2 regions of the Streptomyces sp. NPDC090032 genome follow, and region 2 is predicted to be linked to the other one. Evidence: riboswitches for the same ligand, from Rfam matches in the RefSeq annotation. Region 2 holds a riboswitch; the other holds the start of a gene.

Region 1 (15,101 bases), on a different contig from region 2:
ATCTGCGGCGCCGACAGGTGCTCGCCCAGGAGCACCCAGGCCAGCACGGTCGCGATGACCGCTTCCAGGCAGGCCACGACCCCGGCCACCTGGGGCGAGAGCCGGCGTACGGAGAGGACTCCGGTGACGTAGGCGATGACCGTCGCGATCAGGACGATCCAGCAGAGCAGCAGCCACGCGGGCACGGAAGTGCCGTTCATCGAGGCGCTGCCGGCGAGCACGGACCAGTCCATGCCCCAGGGGCGCGCCACGACCGTCAGGACGAGGGCGCCGACGAGCAGCCCGTACGCGATCACACCGAGCGGGTCCGGCGCCCGGTCCCCCGCGTCGGTGCCCTGGTCGGACAGGACGAAGTAGCCGACCTGGCAGCAGGCGGCGGCGAGCGCGAGCAGCAGGCCGATCAGGTCGACGCTGAGGCCCGCCCACACCTCGACGACGCAGGCGAGACCGCCCACGGCGAGGACCACGCCGAGCGCGGCGGCGCGCGTCACGGGCCTGCGCTGCACGAACCGCACCCAGCCGAGGACGAGCGCGGGGGCGAGGTACTCGATGAGGAGCGCGACGCCGACGGGGATACGGGAGATCGCGGCGAAGTAGCAGGCCTGGACACCGGCGACGGCCAGCAGGCCGAAACCGGCGAGCAGCGCGGGCCGCTGGACGACCAGGGAGCGGTGCCGCCAGGCGACGGGCAGCATGACGAGCGCGGCGCCCGCGACGCGCAGCCACACCACGTGGAGCGGGTCGAGACCCGCCTCGATCAGCGGCTTCGCCGCCACTCCCGAACCGCCGAAGGCGAGCGCCGAGACAAGGGCGAGCCCCAGTCCGACACCTCGCCCGCGGTTCGCCTGAATCCCCTGAGACGCATGCACCGGCACATCATGACAGCCGACGTCATGACCGTCATCCCCGATGACCCCTGTCTCACGTGCCGGACGCGACGGGCATGACGAACGGGGGCGCGGCCTCAAGAGCCGCGCCCCGAACAGAGCCGAGCATCAACTCGAAGGCCCCGCCTCGAACAGGACCACCCTCAACACCGAGCCGAACCTCAGCGCGAAGCCAGGCCTCAACCAGTGACCGCCCGCCTCAGCACCCGGCCTCGACATGCCGCCGGAGGCCCTCCGCATCGACACCGGCCCGTCCGAGCACCTCGACCGCACGGCATTCGCGGTCCGCCGCGAGCGCGGTGAGGAGATCGATCCCGCGCGCACGCGGGTCGCCGCGACGCTCGGCGCGGTCGAGCGCGGCTTCCATCGCGGCCGCCGCGGCGGGCGACCAGCCGAGCCCCGTCACGACGGGCACGGCGCCCGAGTCCTCGACCGTGCCCTGCCACTGGAGCCCGTACCCGATGCTCCGCTGCACGAGATAGCCGAGGAGCCGGGCGAGCTGCGGTCCGCCGTCGAACGCCTCGCGCACCTGCGGGTCGGTCTCCAGGAGCGAGTGCAGGAGGTGCGCGGTGTCGATCTGACGGTCCCCGTCACGCACGGCTCTGCGGCGCGCGCCGGCCACCACCGAGGCGAGCTCGGGACTGAGCCTGGCGTCAACATCTGTACGACTGTGGCCGCTTGCCGCGGCCTCGGACGGGGTAGGGCTTTGCACATCTCCCACCTCATCAGCCCCTGTCCGGCCGGGCATCCCCGGCGGGAAGCATTTCCACGTCCGACACAAGGTGGGCACGCCTGACCGGGTTCTCCTCCTTACGGATGAGATCGCGCCCTTTTTACCCGCAGGGGCGCGCCGCCTTGCATCGCGCCCTTCACGCAACCGCAGACATACCGGAACTCGTCCTTCACAAGTATGGAGAGCAGGTGCTGGCTCGTGGCCCTGCCAGCGATCGACGGCAGGCAGTACGTGTACCGGGTGTACGCACCCGACGACGCGCTGCTCGCCGACCTGTTCTGGGACGCCTGGCACTGCCACGACGAGGGGCCGTTCCCGCGGGCGTCGGACCTCTTCGACGCGGCCGTCATCGAGAAGCTCGACTGACCCCGTGCACTCCCGCCACTTTCTGACAGTTCATCAGTATTGAATGTTCGCGGCCCTGAGGCTACTTTCCGCGACACCACGGCTGCGCCCGCCGCAGCTCTCGTCGAGAAGGGGTGGCCGCATGGCCGAAGTCAGCGCGGAAGCACGGATCGGAGCACCCGCGGAGAAGGTCTGGGCCCAGCTCACCGACTTCACCGCGTACGGGGAGTGGAACGCCACGCACACGAGCTTCCCGAAGGGCGCCCCCACGGCGCTCGAAGTGGGGGGCACCTTCGAGGAGAACATGAAGCTCATGGGCTTCCCCGCGGAGGTGACCTGGACCGTCGAGGACCTGGAGACCACCCGCACCCTCGCCATCCGGGGCAAGGGGCCGATGGGCGTCAACGTCGGCACGCGCTACACCCTGACCGCGGACGGCGACGCCACGACGGTCCGCATCGACGGTGAGTTCACCGGCGCCGCGATGTCCCTGATGGCGGGCAAGCTCAAGGACTCGGCGACGGCCGCGCTCAACGAGTCACTGCGAAAGCTGGCCGGCCTCGTCGCCTGAGACGCGGGCGAACACGCGAAGACGCCCCGCACGCTCGTGCGGGGCGCCTTCGTCTGCCGGTACGGGGCATCGGCCCCGGCGGACCTCAGTCCTCGTCGGCAAGGATCAGGTACAGCTTCTTGCGGGCGTCGTTGATGACGGTCAGCGCCTTCTCGCGCTGCTCCTTGCTGCCGGTCTTCCAGACCTGCCCGAACGCCTCCATCAGACCGAAACCGGCCTGCCGGATCTCGTTCAGGGTGTCCCAGTCGACCCCGCGCCCGGCCTCTTCCCAAGGGGCGTCGGGTCCCTCGTCGGCCGCGGAACGGCCCGACTCGGTGAGCGAGAACAGCTTCTTGCCGCCCTCGCTCTCGCTGACGATCAGCCCCTCGTCCTCGAGCAGCTGGAGGGTCGGATACACCGAACCCGGGCTGGGCTTCCATGCCCCGCCGCTGCGCTCGGCGATCTCCTGGATCATCTCGTAGCCGTGCATCGGACGGTCCTTCAGGAGGGCCAGGATCGACGCGCGTACGTCGCCGCGCCGTGCCCTTCCGCGAGGTCCGCCGCCCCGGCCGCCACGCCCGCCGCCCCAGGGTCCGGGGCCGAAGCCCGGCCCGAAGGGGCCGAAGGCGGCGCGCCGTCCTTCGAAGCCGCCCCGACCGGGATGGCCGGGCCCGCACTGTCCATGTCCGTGTCCGTGTTCATGCTCGTAGCCATGGGAACGCATCGCAATCATTCCTTCCATCGTTGATCGGTCGCGATGCGTCAACGATATATCGGGACTGTTCGGCTGGCAACCCCCTGCCGGTCCAGCTCTCCCGAATTGGCCTTGGCCCGCGCGTTCGCCGTCCCCATAGCGTCAGCCCATGCGCATTCGAATCGTGGACGCCTTCACCGACCGCCCCTTCGCCGGCAATCCGGCCGGCGTGCTGCTCCTCGACGCCTTCCCTGACGACGCCCGGCTCCAGGACATCGCCGCCGAGGTCAACCACGCCGAGACGGCCTTCGCCCACCCGCTGCCCCCCGGCGGCGACGCCGACTGGGCGCTGCGCTGGTTCACCCCCAAGACCGAGGTCGACATGTGCGGCCACGGCACCCTGGCCACCGCGCACGTGCTGCACAGCACCGGCGCGGCCGACGAGCCGGTCCGCTTCGCCACCCGAAGCGGCGTGCTCGTCGCGACCCCGCGCGAGGACGGCACGATCACACTCGACTTCCCCACCGCGCCCCTGACCCGTGTCGACAGCCCCGAGGGCGTCGCGGCCGCCCTGGGCGCCGAGCCTCTCTCGGTCCACGACCCCGGCCGACAGGTCGGCGACCTGCTCGTCGAGCTCGCGGACGAGAAGACCGTGCGCGCCCTCACGCCCGACCTGAAGGCACTCGCCGCCCTTTCTGAGGCCGGCGTCATCGCCACCGCCCGCGCCGCGGACCCCGACGGCGGCTACGACTTCGTCTCCCGCTGCTTCTTCCCGCGCCTCGGCATCGACGAGGACCCGGTCACCGGCAGTGCCCACACGGCTCTCGCGCCGTTCTGGTCAGCACGCCTCGGCCGCGCCGAACTCACCGGCCTCCAGGCCTCCGCCCGCACGGGCCTCGTCCGCACCGAACTGCGCGGCCCCCGCACCCTGCTGACCGGCCGCGCCGTCACGGTCATCGAGGGCGACCTGCTCGCCTAGCACGCCGCAGGGGGCGTACGAAGATCTCGTACGCCCCCTGTGTCCGGCACCCTGCACCAGGCACCGCCCCGACCTCACGCCGTGGGCAGCCACCCCACCTTCCCCGCGAGCAGCGCGTATCCGACGAACGCACCGATGTCGAGCAGCGAGTGCGCCACCACCAGCGGCCCGACCCGCCCCCACCGCCGGTACAGATACGCGAAGACCAGGCCCATCGCGAGGTTCCCGAAGAAGCCACCGATGCCCTGGTAGAGGTGGTACGAGCCGCGCAGCACCGAACTGGCCACGATCGCCGTGCCCGGCGTCCAGCCCAACTGCCCCAGCCTGCGCAGCAGATAGCCGACGACGATCACTTCTTCCAGGACGGAGTTCTGGATCGCCGAGAGGACCAGGACCGGGTACTTCCACCACACGTCGGGCAGCGCCTCCGGCACCACCGTGAGGTTGAAGCCGAGGCCCCGGGCCGCCAGGTAGAAGGCGATGCCCGTGCTGCCGATGACCGCCGCGATCACCGCACCGCGGGTCGCGTCGAAGACCGGTCTCGTACGGTCGAAGCCGATCGTCCGCATCCCGGCGCCCTCGCGCAGCAGCAGATGCGCGACGAGCGCGACCGGGACGAGCGCGCTCGCGATCCCGAACAACTGCCATGCCAGATCGAGCCACGGCCGCCCGGGAGCCGCCGAGGCGTTCAGGGTCGCCGCCTGGTCCTTCAGACCCCCCGGTTTGGTGACCGACCCGACGAAGCTGATCAGCGCGGACACTCCGCTCGCACCGAGTGAGAGCGCCAGAACGAGCAGTGTCTCGTTCCGGAGAATCCGTCGCGAGAGCCGCTCTCTCGGAAAAGAATCAGCCACCGCACCCGCCTCCGCCTGCACACCTGCCTCCAGTTGAGTAATCCCGCCTCATCCCCCACGCCGCCCCGCTAGGGTCTCGAATACAGGTACGAAGATCGCGCGCGACAGGCCGGGGGGACGAAGGCCGTTCTTTGGTGTACCTCTCCCCTTCCGTCGGGCCGGGCCGAAGGAAGGGCACCACCGCATGGGACGTCACAGCTTGCCCGACGAGTATGGGACGGACGCGGTCGGCCCCCGCACACGCACGCGCGGCCGGACCATGGCCATTGCCACGGCGCTGGTCCTCGTGGTCGCCGGGGGCACGGCTCTGGCGGCCAGGAGCGGCCTGCTCTCCTTCGGCGGGACCTGCGACGGCAGGACGGTCCACCTCGACGTCGTCGCCTCGCCCGACGTCGCACCCGCGCTGCGCGACGCCGCGGACCTCGCCCGCAAGAAGCATCTGACCTCCGACGGACAGTGCCTCGACACCCGTGTGCAGGCAGGCGACTCGTACAAGATCGCCGATTCCCTGCGGAAGGGCGGGAAGAGCACCGCGCAGTACGAGGCCTGGGTGCCGGATTCGAGTCTGTGGATCCAGCGCGCCGGCCTCGGCGGAAACGCCACCCCGGTCACGGCGATGGGCAACATAGCCTCCTCCCCCATCGGCATCAGCATGGTGCCGTCGTCCGCGAAGAGCATGGGCTGGCCCGCGAAGCAGTACACCTGGGCGCAGTTGACCGGCGCGGCCATGGAGGGCGACAAGCTGCGGCTGGGGACGGCCGACCCCGCGCGGAGCGCGACCGGTCTCCTCGCCCTGACGCAGCTGGGCGCCTCCGCCAAGAAGTCCGGGTCGGGGGACGACACGCAGGCCGCCGCCATGGCCAAGGCGCTCTCGCAGCGCACCACCGACAGCGACGGCCGGCTGACCGACACCCTCGCGCGCGACTCCTCCGGCACCGAGCAGGGCAATCCGCGCCGCAACCAGGCGCTGATCCTCTCCGAGCAGTCCTCGTTCCGGTACAACGCGACCGCGGGCGACAAGGACGGGCTCGACCTCTTCTACCCGAAGGACGGCTCGCCGCAGCTCGACTACCCGTTCGCCCTGGTCGACGAAGGCACCGAGACGACGGACGAGCGGCGGGCGGCGATCCGCCTCATGACCCTGCTCGGCGAGGACGCCGGCCTCCGGATTCTGGACGGGCACGGCTTCAGGACGGACGACGAGGAGCCCTCGGACGCGCTGGTCGCCGGGGCGGGCGGCCGCAGTCCGCAGCCGTACGCGACGCCGGACTCCGAGCCGCCCACGGACCAGGAGCTCCAGGAGACCCTCGGCATGTGGACGATCACGGTGCAGAGCGCACGGATCACCGTGGTCGTGGACGCCTCCGCCTCGATGGCGAACCACGTGCCGGGCCGCGACCAGTCCCGCATGGAGGTCACGAAGGCGTCGATGCTCCAGGCGCTCGCCACGTTCACACCCGAGGACGAGATCGGCCTGTGGGAGTTCGCCACCCTCCTCGACGGGAACCGCGACTACCGCAAGCTCGTACCCACCGGACGCCTCGGCGACCGCAAGGGCGGCGGCACCCAGCGCGACAAACTTTCCGAGGCCTTCAGCGGCCTCCAGCCCGTCCCGGGCGGCGCCACAGGTCTCTACGACACGACGCTGGCCGCCTACAAGGAGGCCACCTCGTCCTACCGGAGCGGCAAGTTCAACGCTCTCGTGGTCGTGACCGACGGTGCGAACCAGGACCCCGGCTCGATCTCACGCAGCAGCCTCGTCTCGCGGCTCCAGAGCCTCGCCGACCCGCAGCACCCGGTACCGCTCATCGCCATCGCGGTCGGCCCGGACGCGGACAAGGACGAGGTCGAGCAGATCTCGGGGGCCACCGGCGGCTCCGGTCACCAGGTCAGCGACCCGGCCCAGATCCACGCGGTGATCCTCAAGGCGATCGTGGAGGCGGGCGCCAAGGGCTGACAGAGCTGGCTGGGCTGGCTGGCTGGCTGGCTGGGCTCAACCGTCATACCCGTCAGCCCAGTTGCACCGCCGGCGCCGGGAGTCCCACCGGCCAGGTGTGCACCGGGTCCCCGACGTGCATCAGCTCGCAGTAGCGCCGGGTGGTCGCCGCGAGCGCCGCGTCGCGCTCCAGGCCGCTCTCCAGCGCGCGGTGGAAGGTCGCCGCCTGCCACGAGGCCCCGTTGACCCGTCGCCGGCAGCGCTCCTCGATCACCCCGAGGTAGAAGTCACGGTCGGCCGCCTCGACCCCCCAGGCGTCGAGCCCGGCGGCGGCCAGCGGCAGCAGCTCGTCCCTTACGAGTGTCACGGCGGGCACCTTCTCGACCCCGCCGAAGCGGCCCCGGCGCGGCCAGTCCAGGCGCGCGTCGATCCCGTGCCGGCACGCCTCGTCGAAGTTGCGGGCCGCGGCGTCGAAGGGCAGCCGGGTCCAGACCGGGCGGGCGTCCTCGGCGAGGGCGCGTACGACGCCGTAGTAGAAGGCGACGTTCGCGATGACGTCGGTGACGGTGGGGCCCGCGGGCAGGACGCGGTTCTCCACGCGCAGGTGCGGCTTTCCGTCGGCAACGCCGTACACGGGCCGGTTCCAGCGGTAGACGGTGCCGTTGTGCAGGACGAGCTCCCCCAGCGCCGGCACTCCGCCGTCGTCGATGACGCGCAGCGGCTCCTCCTCGTCGCACAGGGGCAGCAGCGGCGGGAAGTAGCGCAGGTTCTCCTCGAAGAGGTCGTACGCGCCGCTGATCCAGCGCTCGCCGAACCAGGTGCGCGGCCGCACCCCCTGGGCCTGGAGCTCGGGCGGGCGGGTGTCGGTCGACTGCTCGAACAGGGGCGGCCGCGATTCACTCCACAGCTCATGTCCGAACAGGAACGGCGAGTTGGCGCCGACCGCGACCTGCACGGCGGCCACCGCCTGCGCGGCGTTCCACACATCGGCGAAGCGGGCGGGCGTGACCTGGAGGTGCAACTGCACGGAGGTGCACGCCGCTTCGGTCGCTATGGACCTCGAGCTGCAGCGCAGGTGCTCCACCCCGTCGATGTCGAGCACGAAGTCCTCGCCGCGCGCGGCCACGATCTGGTCGTTGAGGAGGGTGTAGCGGTCTACGTCCGACAGGTTCGCGGAGACGAGATCATCGGGCACGAGTGTCGGGAGAATACCGATCATCACGATCCCGGCGTCCACCTCGTTCGCTTTCCGGTGGGCATAGGCGAGGCCCGTCCTGAGCTCCTCGGCGAGCCGGTCGAGAACGCGGCCCTCCAATCGGTGAGGGGCAATGTTCACTTCCAGATTGAACATACCGAGTTCGGTCTGGAAATCGCGGCTCGCGATGCGCTCGAGAACTTGCGCATTCATCATTTTCGGCATGCCGTCGGGCCCAGCGAGATTCAACTCGATCTCCAGGCCCATCAGATTCCTCGGACGGTCGAACCGCTGCTCTTCCAGGAGCCTCGCGAGCCCCGCCAGACACTGCTGCAACTTCCTGCGGTAGTGCCGTCGATCGGACAGGTCGAACGCGCCCGCCACGACCTTCTCCCCCATGGAAGCATCCCTCCTCGCTTGGGCGGCCCGGCCACCCGGCCGCTGTGTCTCGGTGGATGATGCCCAGGCAATGTGATCGATAACGCCCCGCTCCCCGCCGTCGGCGAGTAGGCTCACAGCAGTTGTCACGGGGCACATTCACGAGGCATGCGGCATGTCGAAGACCAGGTTCCACCTAGCCTGGTGATAAACACCGATGAGAATCGGCCGTCCGCTCGCCGTGAAGATTACGAGGTCACGGATCGGGCCGCGCAAAAAATCGGTAGATTCACCTCATCTCGGCGACCGAATAACGCCTTGCCGAGCATTTTGGCGACCGCTAGCCGAAACACTGCGTGAACACGTGTCGTATAAACTCCGCGAACGAGGCAGAGAGTTGGCGCTCGCGGTACCTGCCCCGCCCCCTCTGGCCCGGTCAGCAGACAGCGCCGTCCGCTCGTCCCGCCACGCTCTCGATCCACTGTGCCTGTCGAATGAGAGGCGACCCACCATGCCGCTGCATGTCCCTCCTGCTCCCGCGCCTGCCCTGCGCACCGTCCTCACGGCCCTCGGTTCCCCCACCGCAGTCCGCGAGGCCCGCACCCCTTCCCTGCGCTCCGCCCAAGGACCGGCGAGCCCCGAACTCCCGTTGCCCGTCCACGTACTGGACCGGGTCACGGGCAGCGCGGGCCCCTCACCGACCCGGCTCGCCGGCTGGCGCTTCCTGATCCGCTGCGGAGAGCGGGCGGTCGCCGCCGCCGACACGATCCTGACCGCCGACGGCTGGGCGTTCTCGCACTTCTTCGAGGGCCCCTACGTCGCGGCCACCGAACGCGCGCTGCGTCAGGCCGAGTCCCTGCCCGCTGCCTACCAGCCGCGCCTGCTCTCGGTCCCGGAGCTGTACATGCTCACGCTGTGGCTGCACGGGGACTGCAACGCCGACGCCTCCACGGGACATCCCGCGGCCAGTGACCTCCTGGTCCCGCTCGCGCCCGCGCCGCCCGGCATCGCCGCCCACCGCCCGCACCGGGTCGCCGAACTGCTGCCCGTTCTCACCCATCGACTGACCCCGGCGCCCCTCCTGGGCTCACCCGCCTGACGCAACCGGGTCGTCTGACGCGCCCGCGCCCCGCTGCCGACGCCAACCGGTCGCGGGGCGCAGCCGTGCCCTCGCCCGCCCGTCCGGACTAGCCCGGTCAGGCCACCTCGAACCACCCGAAGGGACAGTGGAGTTGGGGTGAACCGTCCGCACGGGTGACGCGTCCTCATCCAGTGAGGACCGCTGCGACGAAATACCTGCGGATTCACGCCCGTGGGGCAACACTGGGTTCCGGACCGACCGACAAACGGGGGGCGGCCATGAACAACGCTTCGAGCCGCAGGACAGACCGCGACATCGCACCTATCACCGACATCACTCCACAGGGAAAGATCCCATCAATGTGCCAGCACCAGCCGCCGTGCCCGTCCGCAGACTCCGCCGACCGGGAGGCCGCGCTCCCTGTGGCCCACCACCCCGAACAGGGCTGGAGCCTGCTCTGCAACGGCGTCCTGCTCTTCGAGGACACCGGTGAGCTGCTGCCCAACGGCCAGATCATCGCTCCGCACCGCCCGGTGCACGTGACCGCGGCCTGAGCGGATCCGGACGCCGACGGCGTCCCCAGTACGAAAGGGCCGGCCCCGGGAGAACCCGGAACCGGCCCTGACGCATGTCAGCGTGTGTATCAGTCCTCGTACGCGTCCATGGGCGGGCACGAGCAGACGAGATTCCGGTCGCCGTACGCCTGGTCGATGCGGCGCACCGGCGGCCAGTACTTGTCGGCGGCCACGACACCGGCGGGGAAGACGGCCTCCTCGCGGGTGTACGCGTGCTCCCACTCGCCGCCGAGCGCGGCCGCGGTGTGCGGGGCGTTGCGCAGCGGGTTGTCCTCGGCGGGCCACCGGCCCGAACCGACCTTCTCGATCTCCCCGCGAATGGCGATCATCGCCTCGCAGAACCGGTCCAGCTCGGTCAGGTCCTCGCTCTCGGTCGGCTCGATCATGAGCGTCCCGGCCACCGGGAACGACATGGTCGGCGCGTGGAACCCGTAGTCGATGAGGCGCTTGGCGATGTCGTCGACGCTGACTCCGGTCGCCTTCGAGATCGGGCGCAGATCGATGATGCACTCGTGCGCGACGAGGCCGCCGGGGCCCGTGTACAGCACCGGGAAGTGCGCCTCGAGACGCTTGGCGATGTAGTTGGCGCTGAGCACCGCGACCTGCGTGGCCCGCTTGAGGCCCTCGCCGCCCATGAGACGCACGTACGCCCACGAGATCGGCAGGATGCCCGCGGAGCCCCACGGCGCCGCGGAGATCGGACCGACGCCGGTCTCGGGACCGGCTGCGGGCTGCATCGGGTGGTTGGGCAGGTACGGCGCGAGGTGCGCGCGGACACCGACCGGGCCGACGCCCGGACCGCCGCCGCCGTGCGGGATGCAGAACGTCTTGTGCAGGTTGAGGTGCGAGACGTCGCCGCCGAAGTGGCCCGGCTTGGCAAGGCCCACCAGGGCGTTCAGGTTGGCGCCGTCGACGTAGACCTGACCGCCGGCGTCGTGCACCTGCGCGCAGATGTCGGCGACGTGCTCCTCGAACACGCCGTGCGTCGACGGGTAGGTGATCATCAGGACGGCGAGTTCGTCGGCGTACTGCTCGATCTTGGCGCGCAGGTCCACGACGTCGATCTCGCCGTCGTCGGCCGTCTTCACGACGACCACCTTCATGCCGGCCATCACGGCGCTCGCGGCGTTCGTGCCGTGCGCGGACGACGGGATGAGGCAGACGGTGCGCTGGTCGTCGCCGTTGGCGCGGTGGTAGCCGCGGACGGCGAGCAGACCGGCCAGCTCGCCCTGCGAACCCGCGTTCGGCTGGAGTGACACGTTGTCGTAGCCGGTGACCTCCGCGAGGCGCTCCTCCAGCTCACGGATGAGCGTGAGGTAGCCCTGCGCCTGCTCGGCGGGCGCGAAGGGGTGCAGCTGGCCGAATTCGGGCCAGGTGACCGGCTCCATCTCCGTCGTCGCGTTGAGCTTCATCGTGCAGGAGCCCAGCGGGATCATGCCGCGGTCGAGCGCGTAGTCACGGTCGGCCAGCTTGCGCAGGTAGCGCAGCATCGAGGTCTCGGAGCGGTGCGCGTGGAACACGGGGTGCGTCAGGTAGTCGTCACCCCGCAGAAGGCGCGCGGGCAGCGTGTCCTCGGCCGCGGCGTCGAGCGCCTCGACATCGGCGTCGACACCGAACGCGGTCCAGACGGCGCCCAGTTGGGTACGCGTCGTGGTCTCGTCGCACGAGATCGACACGTGGTCGGCGTCCACGAGGTGGAGGTTGACGCCCCCTTCGCGCGCGGCGCCCACGATCTCGGCGGCCCGGCCCGCGACCTTCACGGTCAGGGTGTCGAAGTACGCACCGTGGACGACCTCGACCCCACCGGCCTTGAGGCCCTCGGCGAGCAGCGTCGCGTACCGGTGCGTGCGCCGCGCGATGCCCTTGAGGCCGTCGGGCCCGTGGTAGACGGCGTACATGCCGGCCATGACGGCGAGCAGCACCTGAGCGGTACAGATGTTGCTGGTGGCCTTCTCGCGCCGGATGTGCTGCTCACGGGTCTGCAGGGCGAGGCGGTACGCCTTGTTGCCGTCGGCGTCGACGGAGACGCCCACGAGGCGACCGGGCAGGCTGCGGGCGAACTTCTCGCGGACGGCCATGTAGCCGGCGTGCGGACCGCCGAAGCCCATCGGGACACCGAAGCGCTGCGTCGTACCGACGGCGATGTCGGCGCCGAGCTCGCCGGGCGAGGTCAGTAGCGTGAGGGCGAGCAGGTCGGCGGCGACCGTGACGACGGCACCCAGCTCGTGGGCCTGCTCTATGACCGGCTTGATGTCGCGCACAGCGCCCGAGGCGCCCGGGTACTGGATCAGGACGCCGACGACGCCGCGCTCGGCGACCTCGGCCGGGATGCCCTCGGACAGGTCCGCGACGACGACCTCGACACCGGTCGGCTCGGCGCGCGTCTGGATCACGGCGATGGTCTGCGGCAGCGCGTCCGCGTCGACCACGAAGGCGCCGTTCTTGACCTTGCCGATGCGCCGGGACAGTGCCATGGCCTCGGCGGCGGCCGTGCCCTCGTCGAGCAGCGAGGCGCCAGAGGTCGGCAGACCGGTCAGCTCGGCGACCATCGTCTGGAAGTTGAGCAGCGCCTCGAGCCGGCCCTGCGAGATCTCCGGCTGGTAGGGCGTGTACGCCGTGTACCAGGCCGGGTTCTCCATGACGTTGCGCAGGATGACGGGCGGCGTGAACGTGCCGTAGTAGCCGAGTCCGACCATCGAGTCGAGGACCTGGTTGCGGTCCGCGAGGGAGCGGAGCTCGGCGAGCACCTCGGCCTCGGTGCGGGCCCCGGGAAGATCGAGTGCCTCGGCGCTCTTGATCACGTCCGGCACCGCGGCCGCCGTCAGCTCGTCGAGCGAGCCGTACCCGACCTGCGCGAGCATCTTGGCCTGCGCTGCTTCATCCGGACCGATATGGCGCTGCTCGAAGGGGATTCCCTGCTCCAGCTGGGAGAGCGGAATACGGTTGGCGGTCATGGCGGAGGCCTCCTGGTCATTGCGACCTGCGAGGGGCACCACGGCGCGGGTGCCCGAACGGCCTCCCCCTCTGTCATCTCAACCTGAGAGCTTCACCGGCGTGCCCCCCATCACGAAGGGCATGCCGACTTTCACCGTCGGTGAGAGCGGAGGCCTGAACGCCCGCCCTGCTTTCCAGAGTGACCTCGTCCGTGCGGTACAGGGGCCTGAGAGATTCCGGGGAGGAGTTGCTCCTTCGGCGCCTCCGGTGTCATCCGGAGGACTCTCCCGCACGGGGTCAGCAGCCATCGCCAGCGTACCAGCGGCAACAATGCCCCCAGCTTCGAGTGGCCGCCTTCCCCAATGTGCACTTTGGTAGTGCTTACGGATGAGTTGCGAGCAGCTGGAGGGCCCCGTGCAGACCGATGTCGATCCGCGCAACCTGATCGGCCGCAAGGCGTTCGACCGCAACGGAGCCAAGATCGGGACCGTCGACGAGGTCTACCTCGACGACGCGACCGGCGTCCCGGAGTGGGCGGCGATACGCACAGGCCTGTTCAGCCGGGACGCCTTCGTCCCCCTGGAGCCGAGCGAGCTGGTGGAGGGCACCCTGCGGATCCCCTTCGAACGCTCCTTGATCAAGGACGCCCCTGACTTCGGGGTCGGCCGTCATCTCTCCCCCGAACAGGAGCTGCAGCTCTACCACCACTACGGTCTCGACATCACGGGCCCGAACGACCCCGAGCCCCCTCAGGACCGCGACTTCGGCAAGATCGCCGGCAACTCAGACGACACCTGACCCGGCATCCGGCTCCCGTGCCGGGATGCGCTCGGCCCCGTCCTCTACCAGCGGCAGCGGCTCCGCGGGGACGAGCGCGGGGTCGTCGGTGCGGAACGTACGCACCCGCCCCGGCCGCGAGTACGGCGTCTCGAAGCGCACCGTCACCCGCCCGAGCCCGCTGCCCTGCACCCACCCGTGCCCGAACCCCTCGTGCCGTACGTCGTGCCCGGCCACCCAGCGCCGGTCCGCGGCTTCCACGACCTCTTCCGCGGCCGACTGCCCCTCTTCCCCCGCACCAGCCGCCCCTTCCGCCTCACCCTCACCCTCACGCTCGGCCGCGTGCGCATCGGCCTCGGCCTGCGCCCGCGCCTGCGCGAACAGGTCCTCCTGTGTGTAGTCGGCCAGACCGGTCACCCCCACGCCGAGCAGCCGCACCCCGCCCGTCGTGTCCACGGACTCCAGGAGCCGGGCCGCCGCCTCCCGCACCACGGCGGGGTCGTCGGTGGGCCCGCGCAGGGTCTCGGATCTCGTCAGCGTGGAGAAGTCGTAACGCCGCACTTTGAGGACCACGGTCCGCCCGGACCGCTCCGCCCCCCGCAGCCGCTGCACGCACCGCTCGGCAAGCCGCTGCACCTCCGTCCGCACCCGCACCCGGTCATGGATGTCCACGTCGTACGTGTCCTCGACCGACACCGACTTGGCGTCCCGCTCGGCCACCACAGGCCGGTCGTCGTGCGCGAGGGCCATGGCGTAGAGCGACGCCCCGTGCGACTTCCCCAGCAGCCGTACCATCTCGTCCTCGCCGGCCTCGGCGATCTCCTCGACGGTGATGATGCCGGCGCGTCTGAGATGGTCGCCGGTCGCGGGCCCCACGCCGGGCAGCGTGCGCACGGACATGGGCCCGAGCATCGCGCGCTCGGTGCCGGGCGCGATCAGCACCAGCCCGTCCGGCTTCGCCTCCTCGGACGCGATCTTCGCCAGCATCTTCGACGCCGCGATCCCCACCGACCCGGTCAGCCCGGTCACGGCCCGGATCTCCTCCCGCAGCCGCTCACCGACGAGCCGCGCCGAAGCGGCGTCCCAGGCCACCTCACCGGCCTCCAGATCGACGAAGGCCTCGTCAAGGCTCAGCGGCTCCACCAGCGGCGACAGCTCCCGCAGCAGCCCCATCACCTGCTCG
Region 2 (15,101 bases):
CGCCGCGGACTTGCCGCGGTGACCACCACGGAGCTGCTGACATGACACCCCGCCGCACCCGCACCACCGCCGTACTGATCGCCGCCGCCACGGCCCTCGCGGCCCTCGCGGGCTGCGGCGCCGAGCCCAAGGCGCACCGGGCCACCGAAGCGGTCGGCACGCAGGGCGTCAAGGCCGTCAAGCCGAAGCCGAAGCCGAAGCCGGTCGTGCAGAGCCTGCCCGGCATGCCGCCCGTCCTCGACCCCAAGGACGTCTACGCCGCCGACCGCCCCAACAAGCTGTCGCCGGCCGTCAAGGGCTTCCCGTCCCGCGTCTACGTGCCCAACAGCGAGTCCGACACCGTCTCCGTCATCGACCCCAGGACGTACAAGGTCATCGAGACGATCCCGGTCGGTGTCCAGCCGCAGCACGTCGTGCCGTCCTGGGACATGAAGACGCTGTGGGTCAACAACGACAAGGGCAACTCGCTCACGCCGATCGACCCGAAGACCGGCAAGGTGGGCAAGAGGGTGGACGTGCACGACCCGTACAACCTCTACTTCACGCCCGACGGCAAGTACGCCATCGTGATGGCCTCGCTCGACCGTGAGCTGGTCTTCCGTGACGCGCACACCATGAAGCGGATCAAGACCGTGCCCGTCAGCTGCTACGGCGTCAACCACGCCGACTTCTCGGCCGACGGCCGGTACTTCATCGTCTCCTGCGAGTTCAGCGGCGACCTCCTCAAGGTCGACACGGCGACGATGAAGGTCGTCGCCCAGCACCGGCTGCCGTTCCAGGGCGCGATGCCGCAGGACGTCAAGATCTCCCCGGACGGCAAGACCTTCTACATCGCCGACATGAAGGCCAACGGCGTCTGGGTCCTGGACGGCAAGAAGTTCACCACCCCCAGGCTCATGCCCACCGGCAAGGGCGCCCACGGGCTCTACGTCAGCAGGGACTCCCGCGAGATGTACATCTCCAACCGCGACGAAGGCACCATCTCCATCTTCGACTTCACGAAGAACAAGCTGACGAAGAAGTGGACGCTGCCCGGCGGCGGCAGTCCCGACATGGGCGGCGTCTCCGCCGACGGCAAGATCCTCTGGCTGTCCGGCCGTTACAACGCCGAGGTGTACGCCATCGACACGCGTACGGGGAAGCAGATCGCCCGCATTCCCGTCGAGTCCGGCCCGCACGGCCTGGCCGTGTACCCGCAGCCCGGCCGCTACTCGCTCGGCCACACCGGCATCTTCCGCTAGGGCCGCTCGTTCGGATCATGCCGGGGTGCGATGAACAGCGCCTCCGCGCCGACGGGACGGTAACCCGCTGCCTGGAACGCCCGCACGCTGCGGGCGTTCCCGGGGGACTGCTGGGCCCACACCGGCCCGCCGCCCGGGACCAGATGCCGGGCGGACACCGCGAGGAGCCGGCCGAGGCCCCGGTGGCGCGCCTCCTCGTCGACCTCGACCGCCGTCTCCCAGCGGCCCGCGACGCCGCGCCCGAGGACCAGCACCCCGCCGTCCGCCGCCCACATCCGCACGTCGTCGCGGCGCGATCGCGCCCGCGCCACCCGCGGATGCTCCGGGTCCGCGATCTCCTTCAGGGCCAGCGGTGGCCCGCCCGGCAGCGCCGGGGCCACCGTGAGCAGGTCCGTCGTGTCATGACGGCGCCCCGTCCGCTCCAGGAGCGCGCCGAGGAACCGCGGATTCATCGTCGCCGCCAGCGGATCGCAGTCCAGGCCGCGCAGGGTCTCGTGCACCCACCCCGGGTCCTCGTCCGTGAACACCACGGAGTGGGCGGTGAAGGACAGCACCCCGGCATCGCGGTCATCCGCCTGCGGCACCACCGTCGTGCCCCCGTCCGGCGGAGGGAAGACTCCCCGCGCCGCGGCGTCCAGAATGTCCCGCACAGTGCCCGCCATGACGTTCCCCTCGGCTCGCTTGAGTCTCCACCCACTGGAAGGTCCAGACTCCTCCACATGACCGACGACCGCCCGCGGCTGCTCACCATCGGGCAGCTGTCCCGGCGCACCGGCCTGTCGGTGCGCACCATCCGCTACTGGTCCGACGTGGGCGCCCTGCCGCCCGTCGGACGCAGTTCGGGCGGCTACCGCCTGTACGACGCCCAGTCCCTCGCCCGGCTCGAACTCATCCGCACCCTCAGGGAGTTGGGCCTCGGCCTGGACGACGTACGGCGGGTGGTGGACGGGGAGTCGGACATCGCGACCGTGGCCGCCGCGCACGTGGCGGCACTCGACGCGCAGATCGGCTCGCTGCGGCTGAGCCGGGCCGTCCTGTCGACCGTCGCGAAGAGGAACTCGAGCGCAGAGGAGATGGCCCTGATGAACAAACTGGCACGGCTGAGCGCCGCCGAGCGCAAGCACATCGTCGACGACTTCATGGAGCAGACCTTCGGTGGCCTGGACACCGCCGACCCGGACATCCGCACCCGGATGCGGGTCATGGTCCCCGAACTGCCGGACGACCCGACGGCCGGGCAGGTCGACGCGTGGGTCGAGCTGGCCGAGCTGATGCAGGACCCGGACTTCCGGGCGCACATGCGCAGGATGATCGAGTTCAACGCCGCGGACCGGGGGCCCGACGTGCCGCCGGGCAGCTCGCTGTGGTTCATGAGCCGCCTGGTGCAGATCGCCGGGGAGGCGCGGGAGCGCGGCATCGCTCCCGAGTCGCCCGCGGCGGATGAGGCGCTGCGGGGCCTGCTCGGCGCCGACGCCGACCTGGCCGCCGTACTGGAGCGCATGGAGGCCGCGGCCAACGACGACGTGGCCCGGTTCCGTGACCTGGTGTCCCTGGTGCGGGGCCTGGAAACGCTGCCCCGGCACAACGAGGAGTTCGCTTGGGTGGTCGCCGCACTGCGCGCTCGGGTCGGCAGTTAATCTGACCCCGTCAGTGTTACAGCAAGAAGGGGTGGACCCGGTGGCGGACATCGAGGAAGCACGCAAGGCGTTCCAGCGGTTCGACGCGGACGGCGACGGCTTCATCACGGCGGTCGAGTACAAGAGCGCGATGGCCCAGATGGGCGACTTCCACGTCACCGAGTCGGTCGCCGAGGCGCTCATCGCCCGGCAGGACGCCAACGGGGACAAGGTCCTCTCGTTCGACGAGTTCTGGGCGAACCTGAACAAGGCCTGAGCGCCGAGACCTCAGCCATGTCCGCGCGTCCCGGCGCCCGAGGTGCCGGGACGCGCGGACGTTTCGCTGCTCACCCTGCTCGGACTCGCCCCCGAGGAGGACGCCGTCCACCCGCTTCTGGTGGACCGGCCGGACAGCGACCCGGCCGCCCTGTCCGTCCTACGGCGCCCGGCCGGGCGATGAGCGCCTCGGCTACCGACTCGGTGACGGCCGGCGGATCGCGTGGCTGGACACGAGCGCCGCGGCGACCGATGTCGTGCCCCGGAAGTCGTTCGCGGGCACCTGCGAGCAGCCCGTCCCGACCGCCCCCGCGGTGCTATTGCGCCGCCACCGCCCGGTTGACCGCCGCCAGGACCGCCTGGACCGACGCCGCCAGCGGTGCGGGGTCACGGCCCGCGCCCCACGCCGTCACCCCGTCGACCCGGCACTGTGCGTACGCCGTGGGCTCCTCGCCGTGCGCGTCCTCGGTGAAGTCGACGACGCCGATGTCGACGCCGACCCCGGCCGCCCCGAGCGCGTCCACGAACGCGGAGAGCGTCCCGCCACCCCGCCCCTCGAAGTCGCCCGCCCGGTCGCCCACTTGGAGGGTGCACACGAACCGGTGCGCCTGCCCCTCGCCGTCCGTGGACCACGCCGTGAGGGACACGTGCCCGGCGCCGCGCCCCGGCTCCAGATAGGTCGCGCGGAACAGCTCGTACAGGTCCTTCGGACTCGCCTCGTGCCCGCTGTCGTCCGTGGCCTCCTGGACCACGCGCGCGTACTCGGGCCGCATGCGCGCAGGCAGGTCGACGCCGTGGTGGGTGGCGAGCAGATACGCCATCCCGCCTTTGCCCGACTGCGAGTTGACGCGGATGACGGCCTCGTAGCTGCGGCCCACGTCGGCCGGGTCGATCGGCAGGTACGGCACGTCCCAGCGGGCCTCCCGCGCCGGGACCCCGGCCGCGGCGGCGGACGCCGCGTGATGCGCGAGGCCCTTGCTGATCGCGTCCTGGTGCGTCCCGGAGAAGGCCGTGTAGACGAGGTCGCCGCCGTAGGGGTGGCGGGGGTGGACGGGCAGCCGGTTGCAGTGCTCGACCACCTCCCGTACGGCGTCGATGTCGGAGAAGTCGAGCATCGGGTCGACGCCCTGCGCGTACAGGTTCATGGCCAGGGTGACCAGGTCGACGTTGCCGGTGCGCTCGCCGTTGCCGAAGAGGCAGCCCTCGACGCGCTGGGCGCCCGCGAGGACCGCGAGTTCGGCGCAGGCGACGCCCGTGCCGCGGTCGTTGTGCGGATGCACGGAAAGGATCACCGAGTCACGGCGGGACAGGTTCCTGTGCATGTACTCGATCTGGTCCGCGTACACGTTTGGTGTCGCGATCTCGACCGTCGCGGGCAGGTTGTGCGTGACCGGCCGGTCGGGGCTCGCGTCCCACAGCTCGGTCAGGCCGTCGCAGATCTCCAGGACGAAGTCCGGCTCGGTGACGTTGAAGGTCTCCGGGGCGAACTGGAAGCGGACGTGCGCGCCGGGCCCGGCGTCCGCGAGGCGCGCCATGTGCGCGGCGGCGTCCCGCACGGTCTCCCACACCTGCGCGCGGTCCCGGCCGAGCACGACGTCGCGCCAGACGCGGGAGGTCGGGATGTACAGATGGACGACCGCGCGCGGCAGGCCCTCGATCGACGCGAAGGTGCGCTCGATCAGATCGCGCCGCGCGGGCGTGAAGACGACGGGCGTGACGTCGTCGGGGACGGCGCCCGGCGTCACCAGGTGGCGTACGAAGTCGAAGTCGGTACGGCTCGCGGACGGGTAGCCGACCTCGATCTCCTTGAACCCCGTGCGGACGAGCAGGTCGAAGAAGCGGCGCTTGCGGCCGGTGTCCATCGGTTCGGCGAGCGCCTGGTTTCCGTCGCGCAGATCGACGGGGACCCACAGGGGCGCGCGCTCGATCCGGGCGCCCGGCCAGCTCCGCTCCCGCACCGGGACGTCGACGCGGTCGTGGTGCGGGCGGTAGCGGTGGTACGGCATGGGGCCCGGCCGCTGCGGGTTCCAGTCGTAGGCGGTGGTCATGAGGTGACGTGTCCTTCGGCTCGGTCGGACGACGACCGGCAGCACGGCATCCCGCGGCGGGGTGCCGGTCGCGTCAGGCCCCGCCGCGGCAGCCGAGAAGAAGGAGACCGCGGAAGATCATGAGCAGTAGGCTAGTCACAGCTCAGGTCCTCAGACAAGTGCTTTGGGGAAGTCCGGGGCGGCCGGGGGATAAAGTCTCCGCGTTCACGCGGTGCTCAAGACGAGCAGCGGTGTTCACATGCGGTATCCACACGCGGTGCCGCATGCGGTGTTCAAAGAAGAGCAGGTGATTCCCGTGGCGCTCGGTGCGCTCCGTCCAAGCCCCCTGGTCGAACAGGCCGCCGAGCGGCTGCGCGAGCAGATCGCGTCGGGGCACTGGCCGGTCGGCACCAAGCTGCCCGGCGAGACGACCCTCGCCAAGGAACTCGGCGTCGGCCGCTCCACGGTCCGCGAGGCCCTGCGCGCCCTCGCCGGCGCCGGACTCGTCCGGGCCCGCCAGGGCGCGGGCGTCTTCGTGACCGCCGACCGGCCCGTCGACGACTGGCCCGCCCGGCTGCGCGCCGCGGCCGTCGCCGACGTCTACGAGGTCCGCGCCCTGATGGAGGTCCAGGCCGCGCGCCTCGCCGCTCGCCGCCGCACCCCCGAGGACGTCGCGGCGATGCGCGCAGCGCTCGACGCGCGCAGGGCGACGGCGCGGGAGGGCGGTGCCGCGTTCGTGGACGCCGACATCGCGCTCCACGCGGCGGTCGTGGCCGCCGCGCACAACCCCGTACTCACCGACCTCTTCGCCGAGTTCGCGCCCGCCCTGCGCCAGGGCCTCATCGACCTGCTCGCCCTCGTCGACGTCCGCGCCGCCGAGGCCGGCCACGGCGAGGAGGCGCACGCCGCGCTCGTGGACGCCGTGGCGTCGGGCGACGAGGACACCGCGGAACGCGCGGCCCGGGAGGAACTCGCCATGATGCAGGGCAAGTTGGCGCGCCACGACTAGGGCCTGGCCGCCCATTCGTGGCCTGGTTGACCCGAATGGCTGCGGCCCGGAATACGCCCCCGGAGGCACCGGTTGACCGCCGTGTCACCCCGCACGCACATCCGGAAGGGCACGACATGAAGATCGGCATCATCGGCGCCGGCAACATCGGCGGCAACCTCACCCGCCGTTTCACCGCGGTCGGCCACGACGTGTCCGTGGCCAACTCGCGCGGCCCCGAGACCCTGCGCGACCTCGCCGAGGAGACCGGTGCCACGCCGGTGACCGTCGCCGAGGCGGCCCGCGGCGCCGACGTCGTCGTGGTCACCGTCCCCATGAAGGCGGTCCCCGGCCTGCCCGACGGACTCCTGGACGACGCGCCCGAAGGCGTCACCGTCATCGACACCGGCAACTACTACCCGCAGCAGCGCGACGGCCGCATCGCCGCCATCGAGGAGGGCCTGCCCGAGAGCCGCTGGACCGAGCTCCAGATCGGCCACCCGGTCGTCAAGGTCTTCAACGGCACCTACGCCCAGGACCTCCTCGACAGGCCGCGCCCCAAGGGCGACGCCGAGCGCATCGCCCTGCCCCTCGCCGGCGACGACGAGGCGGCCAAGACGGTCGTGCGCGGCCTTCTCGACGGGATCGGCTTCGACTCGGTCGACACGGGCGGCCTCGACGAGTCCTGGCGCCAGCAGCCCGGCACCCCCGTCTACGGACTCGCGGCGGACGCGGACACCGTCAGGAAGGCCCTCTCCGAGGCGTCCCCGGAGCGTACGGCGGAGTGGCGCGCCTGAGTCGCCGGGTGCGAGGGCGCGTCACGGGGTGGCCCAGTCCCGCAGCGCGCCCTTGCTCGTGAAATCGGCGACGTTCTTGTCGTGGGGGCTGTCGGTGTACTGGTGGAAACGCCACTTCGCCTTGATGCGGGGCTTGCCCGCCGTCGTGTAGTCGGCGATCCAGAGCCCGTCACCCGCGTAGGACGTCGTGTCCACGTTCAGCCAGAAATTCCTGTTTGTGTAGAGCAGGACCCGGTGATGGGGGCGCAGGCGCTTCACCTCGCGGATGAAGCGGTCCTTCTCCGCGTTGCTCGCGTGGGTGCCCTCCCCGGTCGTCTCCCAGTCCACGGCGAGCAGTTCCCCCGACTTCTCCGGGGCCTTGCTGACGAAGTATTCGGCCTGGGCCGTGAGGTTGCCCGGCCACAGGAAGTGATAGAACCCGACGACACAGCCACCGTCACGGGCCAGTTTCGTCTGCGAGGTCAGGCGTGGATTGACGTACGAACGCCCCTCCGTCGCCTTGATGAAGACGAACGACAGGCCGTCCGTGTCGAACGTGGACTGGTACGAGCTGACGTCGATACCGCGCAGCATGCTGGCCTCCTGGTCGGTGGGGCGACTGGTGGGTGGGGCGACGAGGTCGGAAAACCATCGTCCCCGATCCGGTCTCGTCGGGGGACCCCTTTTCGCACGTTGATCCGTCTGTGCGTGAGCCGCCGCCAGGACGTTTCGGTGGCCGCAGTCTTGGAACACGCTTTACATGGCGCCGCGGAACTGCCGGAGCCGTGTGAATGTCTGACAGGGAGTCGGGCCCGATGGGGGGCAAGGGGTGAATCGGAGAGTGGGGCAGGTCGTGGGACGGCGCAAGGGCGGAATAGGGATCGCGCTCGTGACGGTCGCGGTGCTGGTGGGCGCGAGCGCCTGCGGCGGCGGCAGTGGCGACAAGGCAGCGGGCGGCAACGACGGGAAGGAGGAGGGGAAGCCGGGCGCGAGCGCCAAGCCCGCACCGGCGAAGCCCAAGGGCCCGCCGATGCTCCTGGAGACGATCACTCCGCTGAGCGACGCCAAGGTCGGTGTGGCGATGCCGATCTCGGTGGTCTTCACCAACCCGGTGGCGGCCAAGGCGCGCGCCTCGGTCGAGAAGCACATGAAGGTCAGCACCTCGCAGCCGGTGGCCGGCGCCTGGCACTGGTTCGGCGACAAGCGCGCCGACTGGCGGCCGAAGACGTACTGGCCCTCCGGTACGAAGGTGAAGGTCGAAGCCGACATGAAGGGCGTCAGCAACGGCAACGGCCGATACGGCGTGCACGGTTACACGCACTCGTTCACGGTCGGCGACGACGTCCGGGCCGACGTCTCCGTCACCGGCCACACCATGAAGGTCACCAAGAACGGCCGGGCCGTGCGGACGCTGTCGATCAACGCGGGCAGCGCCGAGTTCCCGACGTGGAACGGCACGATGGCCGTCATCGACAAGCAGGAGAAGGTCCACATGACCTCCTGCAGCGTCGGCATCAGCTGCGACAAGGGCAGCGCCAACTACTACGACCTGACGCTGCCCTGGGACGTCCACCTGACGCAGTCCGGCACGTACGTCCACTACTCGACCGGTGACCCGAACCCGGGCAGCGGCTCCGCCCGCGGCTCCCACGGCTGCGTCCACCTGTCGCTGGCCGACGCCAAGTGGTTCTACGGCCAGGTCAAGCAGGGCGACCCCGTCACCATCACGGGTTCGCCGCGCGCCAAGGCCCCGGCCGACAACGGCTACGCGGCCTTCAACTTGAGCTGGGACCAGTGGCTCGCGGGGAGCGGGTCGGGGGAGGGCACGACGGCGACCCTGTGACCGTCGCCGCCCTCAGCCCCCCGCTGATCGTCAGCACTCGATGATGTTGACGGCGAGGCCGCCCCGCGCCGTCTCCTTGTACTTCACGGACATGTCGGCGCCGGTCTCCTTCATGGTCTTGATGACCTTGTCGAGGGAGACGTGGTGGCGGCCGTCGCCGCGCAGGGCCATGCGGGCCGCGGTGACGGCCTTCGCGGCGGCCATGCCGTTGCGCTCGATGCAGGGGATCTGCACGAGGCCGCCGACCGGGTCGCAGGTCAGGCCGAGGTTGTGTTCCATGCCGATCTCGGCGGCGTTCTCGACCTGCTCGGGGGTGCCGCCGAGGACCTCGGCGAGCGCGCCCGCGGCCATCGAGCAGGCGGAGCCGACCTCGCCCTGGCAGCCGACCTCGGCGCCGGAGATGGAGGCGTTCTCCTTGAAGAGCATGCCGATGGCACCCGCGGAGAGCATGAAGCGGACGACGCCCTCCTCGTCCGCGCCGGGCACGAAGTTGATGTAGTAGTGCAGGACCGCGGGGATGATGCCCGCGGCGCCGTTGGTGGGCGCGGTCACGACGCGGCCGCCCGCGGCGTTCTCCTCGTTGACGGCCATCGCGTAGAGGGTGATCCACTCCATGGCGCGGGCCGTCGGGTCGCCCTCGGCGCGCAGCTGGCGGGCCGAGTTCGCGGCGCGGCGGCGGACCTTGAGGCCGCCGGGCAGGATGCCCTCGCGGGACATGCCGCGCGAGACGCAGGCCTGCATGACGCGCCAGATGTCGAGGAGTCCGGAGCGGATCTCGTCCTCGGTGCGCCAGGCCTTCTCGTTCTCCAGCATCAGCGCGGAGATGGACAGGCCGGTCTCCTTGGTGAGGCGGAGCAGCTCGTCGCCCGTGCGGAAGGGGTACTTGAGGACCGTGTCCTCGGGCACGATCGGGTTCTCGCCGGCCACGGCATCCTCGTCGATGACGAAGCCGCCGCCCACCGAGTAGTACGTCTTCTCCAGGACGAGGGCGCCCTCGCGGTCGTAGGCGAAGATCGTCATGCCGTTGGCGTGGTACGGGAGCGCCTTGCGGCGGTGCAGGACCAGGTCCTCGTCGAAGCTGAACGGGATCTCGTGGACGCCGAGCAGGCTGATCTTCCCTGAGGTCTTGATCGCCTCGACGCGGTCGTCGGCCTTCTCCACGTCGACGGTGCGGGGCGAGTCGCCCTCCAGGCCCAGCAGGACCGCCTTGGGGGTGCCGTGGCCGTGTCCGGTGGCGCCGAGGGAGCCGTAGAGCTCGGCGCGTATCGAGGCGGTGTGGGCGAGCAGGCCCTCGTTCTTGAGGCGGCGCGCGAACATGCGGGCCGCCCGCATCGGGCCGACCGTGTGGGAGCTGGACGGGCCGATGCCGATCGAGAACAGGTCGAAGACCGAGATGGCCACGGGGAACTCCTTGGTGGGGTTTCGGCGGACGCCGTTGTCCGCCGGGCGGTGCGCAATGCGATACGGAGGGCGGTGCACGGGGCGGGGCACCGCTCTCACTGTCCAGTGTGCGCGGTGCCCCGAAATTTCATACGTACAAATGCGTACGAAACTACTTCAGGCCGGGGTACAGGGGGTACTTGTCGGCGAGGGCGGTGACCCGGGCCTTGAGGGACGCCGCGTCGTACTCCGGCTTCAGGGCCTCGGCGATGATGTCGGCGACCTCGGTGAAGTCCTCGGCCTGGAAGCCGCGGGTGGCCAGGGCCGGGGTGCCGATCCGCAGGCCCGAGGTGACCATCGGGGGACGCGGGTCGTTCGGGACCGCGTTGCGGTTGACCGTGATGCCGACCTCGTGGAGGCGGTCCTCGGCCTGCTGGCCGTCCAGCTCGGACTCGCGCAGGTCGACCAGGACCAGGTGCACGTCGGTGCCGCCGGACAGCACGTTCACGCCGGTGGCGCGGGCGTCGTCCGAGGTCAGGCGGGCGGCGAGGATCTGGGCGCCCTCGATGGTGCGCTGCTGGCGCTCCTTGAAGTCCTCGCTCGCGGCGATCTTGAAGGAGACGGCCTTGGCGGCGATCACGTGCTCCAGGGGGCCGCCCTGGAAGCCGGGGAAGACGGACGAGTTCAGCTTCTTCGCGAAGTCCTTCTTCGCGAGGATGATCCCGCCGCGCGGCCCGCCGAGCGTCTTGTGCGTGGTGGAGGTGACCACGTCCGCGTACTCGACCGGGTTGGGGTGCAGCCCGGCGGCGACGAGGCCGGCGAAGTGGGCCATGTCGACCCACAGGTAGGCGCCGGTCTCGTCCGCGATACGGCGGAAGGCGGCGAAGTCCAGCTGGCGCGGGTAGGCGGACCAGCCCGCGATGATCACCTTGGGGCGGTGCTCCTTGGCGAGGCGCTCGACCTCGGCCATGTCCACGAGACCGGCCTCGTCGACGTGGTACGCGACCACGTCGAACTGCTTGCCGGAGAAGTTCAGGCGCATGCCGTGGGTGAGGTGGCCGCCGTGGGCGAGATCCAGGCCCAGGATCGTGTCGCCGGGCTTGGCGAGCGCGAAGAGGGCGGCCTGGTTGGCGGAGGCGCCGGAGTGGGGCTGGACGTTGGCGTACTCGGCGCCGAAGAGGTCCTTGACCCGGTCGATGGCGATCTGCTCGGTGACGTCGACGTGCTCGCAGCCGCCGTAGTAACGGCGGCCGGGGTAGCCCTCGGCGTACTTGTTGGTCAGGACCGAACCCTGGGCCTCCATGACGGAGACCGGGGCGAAGTTCTCCGACGCGATCATTTCCAGCGTCGACTGCTGACGGAGCAGCTCGGCGTCGACCGCGGCGGCGACGTCCGGGTCGAGCTCGTGCAGGGGGGTGTTCATGAGCGACATGGTCGTGGTGTCCCTAGTTGCCGGAGCCGGAGAACGCGTCGTACTCGTCCGCGGAGAGCAGGTCCTTCGGCTCTTCCGAGGTGCGGACCTTGAACAGCCAGCCGCCCTCGAACGGGGCGGAGTTCACCAGCGACGGGTCGTCCACGACGTCCTGGTTCGCCTCGACGACCTCGCCGGTGACCGGGGAGTACAGGTCACTGACGGACTTGGTCGACTCGAGCTCGCCGCAGGTCTCGCCCGCGGTCACCGTGTCACCGACCTCGGGGAGCTGGGCGTAGACGACATCGCCGAGCGCGTTGGCCGCGAACTCGGTGATGCCGACCGTCGAGACGCCGTCCTCGGCGCCCGACAGCCACTCGTGCTCCTTGCTGTAGCGCAGCTGCTGGGGGTTGCTCATGATCTGAATTCTCCTGTACGCGGGTGGGTGCTGCGGAACGAGAGGGGTGTGCGCTGGGTTACTTCCGGCGGCCCCTGTGAGGACTGGTCGGGCTACTTCTGGCGCTTGTAGAACGGCAGCGCCACGACCTCGTACGGCTCGTGGGCGCCGCGGATGTCCACGCCGACGCCCTCGGTGCCGGGGGCGGCGTGCGCCGCGTCCACGTAGGCGATGGCGATCGGCTTGCCGAGCGTGGGGGAGGGGGCGCCGGAGGTGACCTCGCCGATCACCTGGCCGTCGGCGACCACGGACATCCCGGCGCGCGGCACCCGGCGGCCCTCGGCGATCAGGCCGACGAGCTTGCGCGGCGGAGCGGTCTCGGCGCGCAGGGCCGCGGCCTCGAGCGCCTCGCGGCCGACGAATCGGCCCTCGTTGCCCGTCTTCTCGAACTTCACGACGCGGCCGAGACCGGCGTCGAAGGGGGTCAGCGCCGTCGTCAGCTCGTGCCCGTACAGCGGCATGCCCGCCTCCAGGCGGAGCGTGTCACGGCAGGAGAGGCCGGCCGGGACGAGCCCGACCGGCGCGCCCGCGTCGGTCAGCGCCTGCCACAGCTTCTCGGCGTGCTCCGGGGCGACGAACAGCTCGAAGCCGTCCTCGCCGGTGTAGCCGGTGCGGGCGATGAGGGCGGGGACGCCGGCGACGGTGCCGGGCAGGCCCGCGTAGTACTTGAGGCCGTCCAGGTCGGCGTCCGTGAGGGACTTCAGGATGCCGGGGGACTCGGGGCCCTGGACGGCGATCAGCGCGTAGGCGTCGCGGTCGTCACGGACCTCGGCGTCGAAGCCCGCGGCGCGCTCGGTGATCGCGTCGAGGACGATCTGCGCGTTGCCCGCGTTGGCGACGACCATGTACTGCGGAAGACCGGCCTCGTCCTCGCCCAGGCGGTAGACGATCAGGTCGTCGACGATCCCGCCGTCCTCCTGGCAGATCATGGTGTAGCGGGCGCGGCCGGGGCCGATCGTGGACATGTTGCCGACGAGGGCGTAGTCCAGGAGGTCGACGGCCTGCGGCCCGGTGACGGTGATCTCGCCCATGTGCGACAGGTCGAAGAGGCCCGCCTTGGTGCGGACCGCGAGGTGCTCGTCGCGCTCGCTGCCGTACCGCAGCGGCATGTCCCAGCCCGCGAAGTCGGTCATCGTCGCGCCCAGCGAGCGGTGCAGGGCGTCGAGGGCGGTCTTACGGGGGACGTTGCTCATGAGTGGTGCTCCAGGATCCCAGGCATGACAGACGAGGGCGATGGTCTCCCTCCCCATCTGTCATCGGAACCTGAGAGGTTCGCCGGCGCCACACGTACTGGTGGTCGCGGCTTGCACCTTGGGTGGAGCGGCCGAGGGCCGCCCGCTTTTCAGATATGCCTCGCCCGCGCGGTACGGGGCCTGAGAGATTCAAGGGAGGAACTTGCTCCTTCGGCGCCCCCGGGGACGCGTAGGCGTCCGGGGAGCTCTCCCGCGCGGATTCAAGCGGCCGGTATGCAGTTGGTCGTGCTCTTGGCGCGCACATCATTGCATGCCGACCGGACGGGGGAACCACTTGTACGGCATTACCGTCTCTTTACACTTGGCGGGCAAGGGTGGCGTGACCGGAGCGGGGAGGACGATCACGGTGCACAAGGCAGTGGCTGGTGCGTACGCGGCGACAGGGGTCGCGCAGCGGGCGGTGTCCCGTCCCAGGCAGTTGTCAGGGCGCGGTCCCGTCGTCAGGGATCTGCGCGGCAGAGCCGGACGTACCCCGCGCCGTCTCGGCTTCGCGCGGGGCGACCTGATCGTGATCTCGGGTCTCCCGGGCAGCGGCAAGTCCACGCTGATGCGCCGCGTGGTCGGCGCCGGGGGAGCCGTGCGTATCGATTCGCAGGACACCCGTGACCGCTGGGCGGCCCGGCTGCCGCGGCTGCTCCCGTACGCCGTGTACCGCCCGCTCGTGCGGCTCGCGCACTTCGCCGGGCTGCGGCGGGCCCTGCGCTCGGGAGACAGCGTCGTCCTGCACGACTGCGGCACGCAGGCCTGGGTGCGGCGCTGGCTGGCCAGGGAGGCCGGGCGGCGCGGCGTGGATCTGCACCTGATGCTGCTCGACGTCGACGCGGAGACGGCGCTCGCCGGCCAGCGGGACCGCGGCCGCGGGGTCTCGCGCTACGCGTTCGCCCGGCACCGCCGCGCTGTCGGATTCCTGGTGGAGTCGGCCGAGCGCGGTGACCTGCCGTGGGGCTGCGCCTCCGCCGTGCTGCTCGACCGGGACGCGACGGATGTGCTGAACGGGATCGGGTTCGAGGGGAGTTGACCGGCGGCGACCCTCGGTGTGCGGGCGGATGCGGAGGGTGTCGTGTCATCGGTACGCGCTAGGGTTCGGCCGCAGACAGAGCGGTTCCAGAGCGGGTGGTAGGCACATGGACATTCCGGCGCAGGCTCACGCACACCCGTACGGTGGGTGGCCGGCCAACGAGCTGGAGGAGGTGCTCGCCGCTTCCCTCGGGGTCGACTCGGCGGGCGGACGGATCGTCGAGGTCCTCGGGCGCAGTCAGGTGTGGATACCGCTGCCCCAGGGCGGCGGGCCCGGCAGCCCGAACCTCGACCTGCCGACGCTGGAGATCCAGGGCCAGGCCTATGTGCCCGTCTTCAGCTCGGAGGAGCAGTTCCTCGCGGTCGTCGGCGACCGGATGGGCTGCACGGTCGCGCCGGCCGTCGAGTTCGCGCGCGGACTGCCCCCGCAGGTGGGCATCGCGGTGAACCCGGACGGCGCCGTCGGCGTCCCGCTGCCCCCGCCCGCCGTCGCCGAGTTGTGCAAGTCGGGGCGTACGCCGCTGGACGGGCCCGCCACGGGCGGCCGGGTCAGCCTCTACGAACCCGACTGGCAGGAGGACCCGGTCGACTTCCTGGCCGCCGTGCGCGAGGAGTTCGAGGCGGCCGGCGTCGTGCTCACCGCCCGCCGCTGCCTCGCCAGCGTCGAGGGCGGCGACCCGACCCTCTTCGTCGGCGTCGAGCTGTCGCAGTGGGAGGGCCCCGCGCGCAACCTGCCCATGGACGCCCTGGGCCGCGCGCTCGGCCGGGCCCCGGCGCCCTGGCCGGTGAACCTCGTCCTGCTCGACATCACCCAGG

Evidence for each region. Region 2 has a riboswitch for glycine ahead of gcvT (glycine cleavage system aminomethyltransferase GcvT). Riboswitches for the same ligand answer to the same signal wherever they lie in the genome.
Region 1: linked by a shared signal. The riboswitch ahead of gcvP (aminomethyl-transferring glycine dehydrogenase) and the one ahead of gcvT (glycine cleavage system aminomethyltransferase GcvT) in region 2 are both predicted to bind glycine.

The regions. Positions count from the first base shown of each region.
Region 1 is NZ_JBIVFF010000008.1:400,425-415,525, forward strand. Features, by position in the region: gene ACIPWY_RS22750 (EamA family transporter) at 1-875, opposite strand, end outside; gene ACIPWY_RS22755 (Clp protease N-terminal domain-containing protein) at 1,087-1,599, opposite strand; gene ACIPWY_RS22760 (hypothetical protein) at 1,798-1,986, shown strand; gene ACIPWY_RS22765 (SRPBCC family protein) at 2,108-2,536, shown strand; gene ACIPWY_RS22770 (PadR family transcriptional regulator) at 2,622-3,239, opposite strand; gene ACIPWY_RS22775 (PhzF family phenazine biosynthesis protein) at 3,379-4,188, shown strand; gene ACIPWY_RS22780 (CPBP family intramembrane glutamic endopeptidase) at 4,263-5,063, opposite strand; gene ACIPWY_RS22785 (substrate-binding and VWA domain-containing protein) at 5,227-6,999, shown strand; gene ACIPWY_RS22790 (glutamate--cysteine ligase) at 7,052-8,572, opposite strand; gene ACIPWY_RS22795 (hypothetical protein) at 9,063-9,650, shown strand; gene ACIPWY_RS22800 (DUF5999 family protein) at 9,992-10,186, shown strand; gene gcvP (aminomethyl-transferring glycine dehydrogenase) at 10,276-13,161, opposite strand; glycine riboswitch at 13,346-13,441, opposite strand; gene ACIPWY_RS22810 (PRC-barrel domain-containing protein) at 13,556-13,939, shown strand; gene ACIPWY_RS22815 (DNA polymerase IV) at 13,925-15,101, opposite strand, start outside.
Region 2 is NZ_JBIVFF010000009.1:27,965-43,065, forward strand. Features, by position in the region: gene ACIPWY_RS22955 (polysaccharide deacetylase family protein) at 1-45, shown strand, start outside; gene ACIPWY_RS22960 (hypothetical protein) at 42-1,241, shown strand; gene ACIPWY_RS22965 (GNAT family N-acetyltransferase) at 1,238-1,903, opposite strand; gene ACIPWY_RS22970 (MerR family transcriptional regulator) at 1,961-2,878, shown strand; gene ACIPWY_RS22975 (EF-hand domain-containing protein) at 2,919-3,134, shown strand; gene ACIPWY_RS22980 (hypothetical protein) at 3,177-3,317, shown strand; gene ACIPWY_RS22985 (2-isopropylmalate synthase) at 3,451-5,181, opposite strand; gene ACIPWY_RS22990 (FadR/GntR family transcriptional regulator) at 5,477-6,169, shown strand; gene ACIPWY_RS22995 (NAD(P)-binding domain-containing protein) at 6,205-6,945, shown strand; gene ACIPWY_RS23000 (glycoside hydrolase family 25 protein) at 6,967-7,518, opposite strand; gene ACIPWY_RS23005 (Ig-like domain-containing protein) at 7,766-8,767, shown strand; gene ACIPWY_RS23010 (L-serine ammonia-lyase) at 8,798-10,168, opposite strand; gene glyA (serine hydroxymethyltransferase) at 10,320-11,579, opposite strand; gene gcvH (glycine cleavage system protein GcvH) at 11,593-11,976, opposite strand; gene gcvT (glycine cleavage system aminomethyltransferase GcvT) at 12,069-13,208, opposite strand; glycine riboswitch at 13,368-13,471, opposite strand; gene ACIPWY_RS23030 (AAA family ATPase) at 13,615-14,286, shown strand; gene ACIPWY_RS23035 (enhanced serine sensitivity protein SseB) at 14,393-15,101, shown strand, end outside.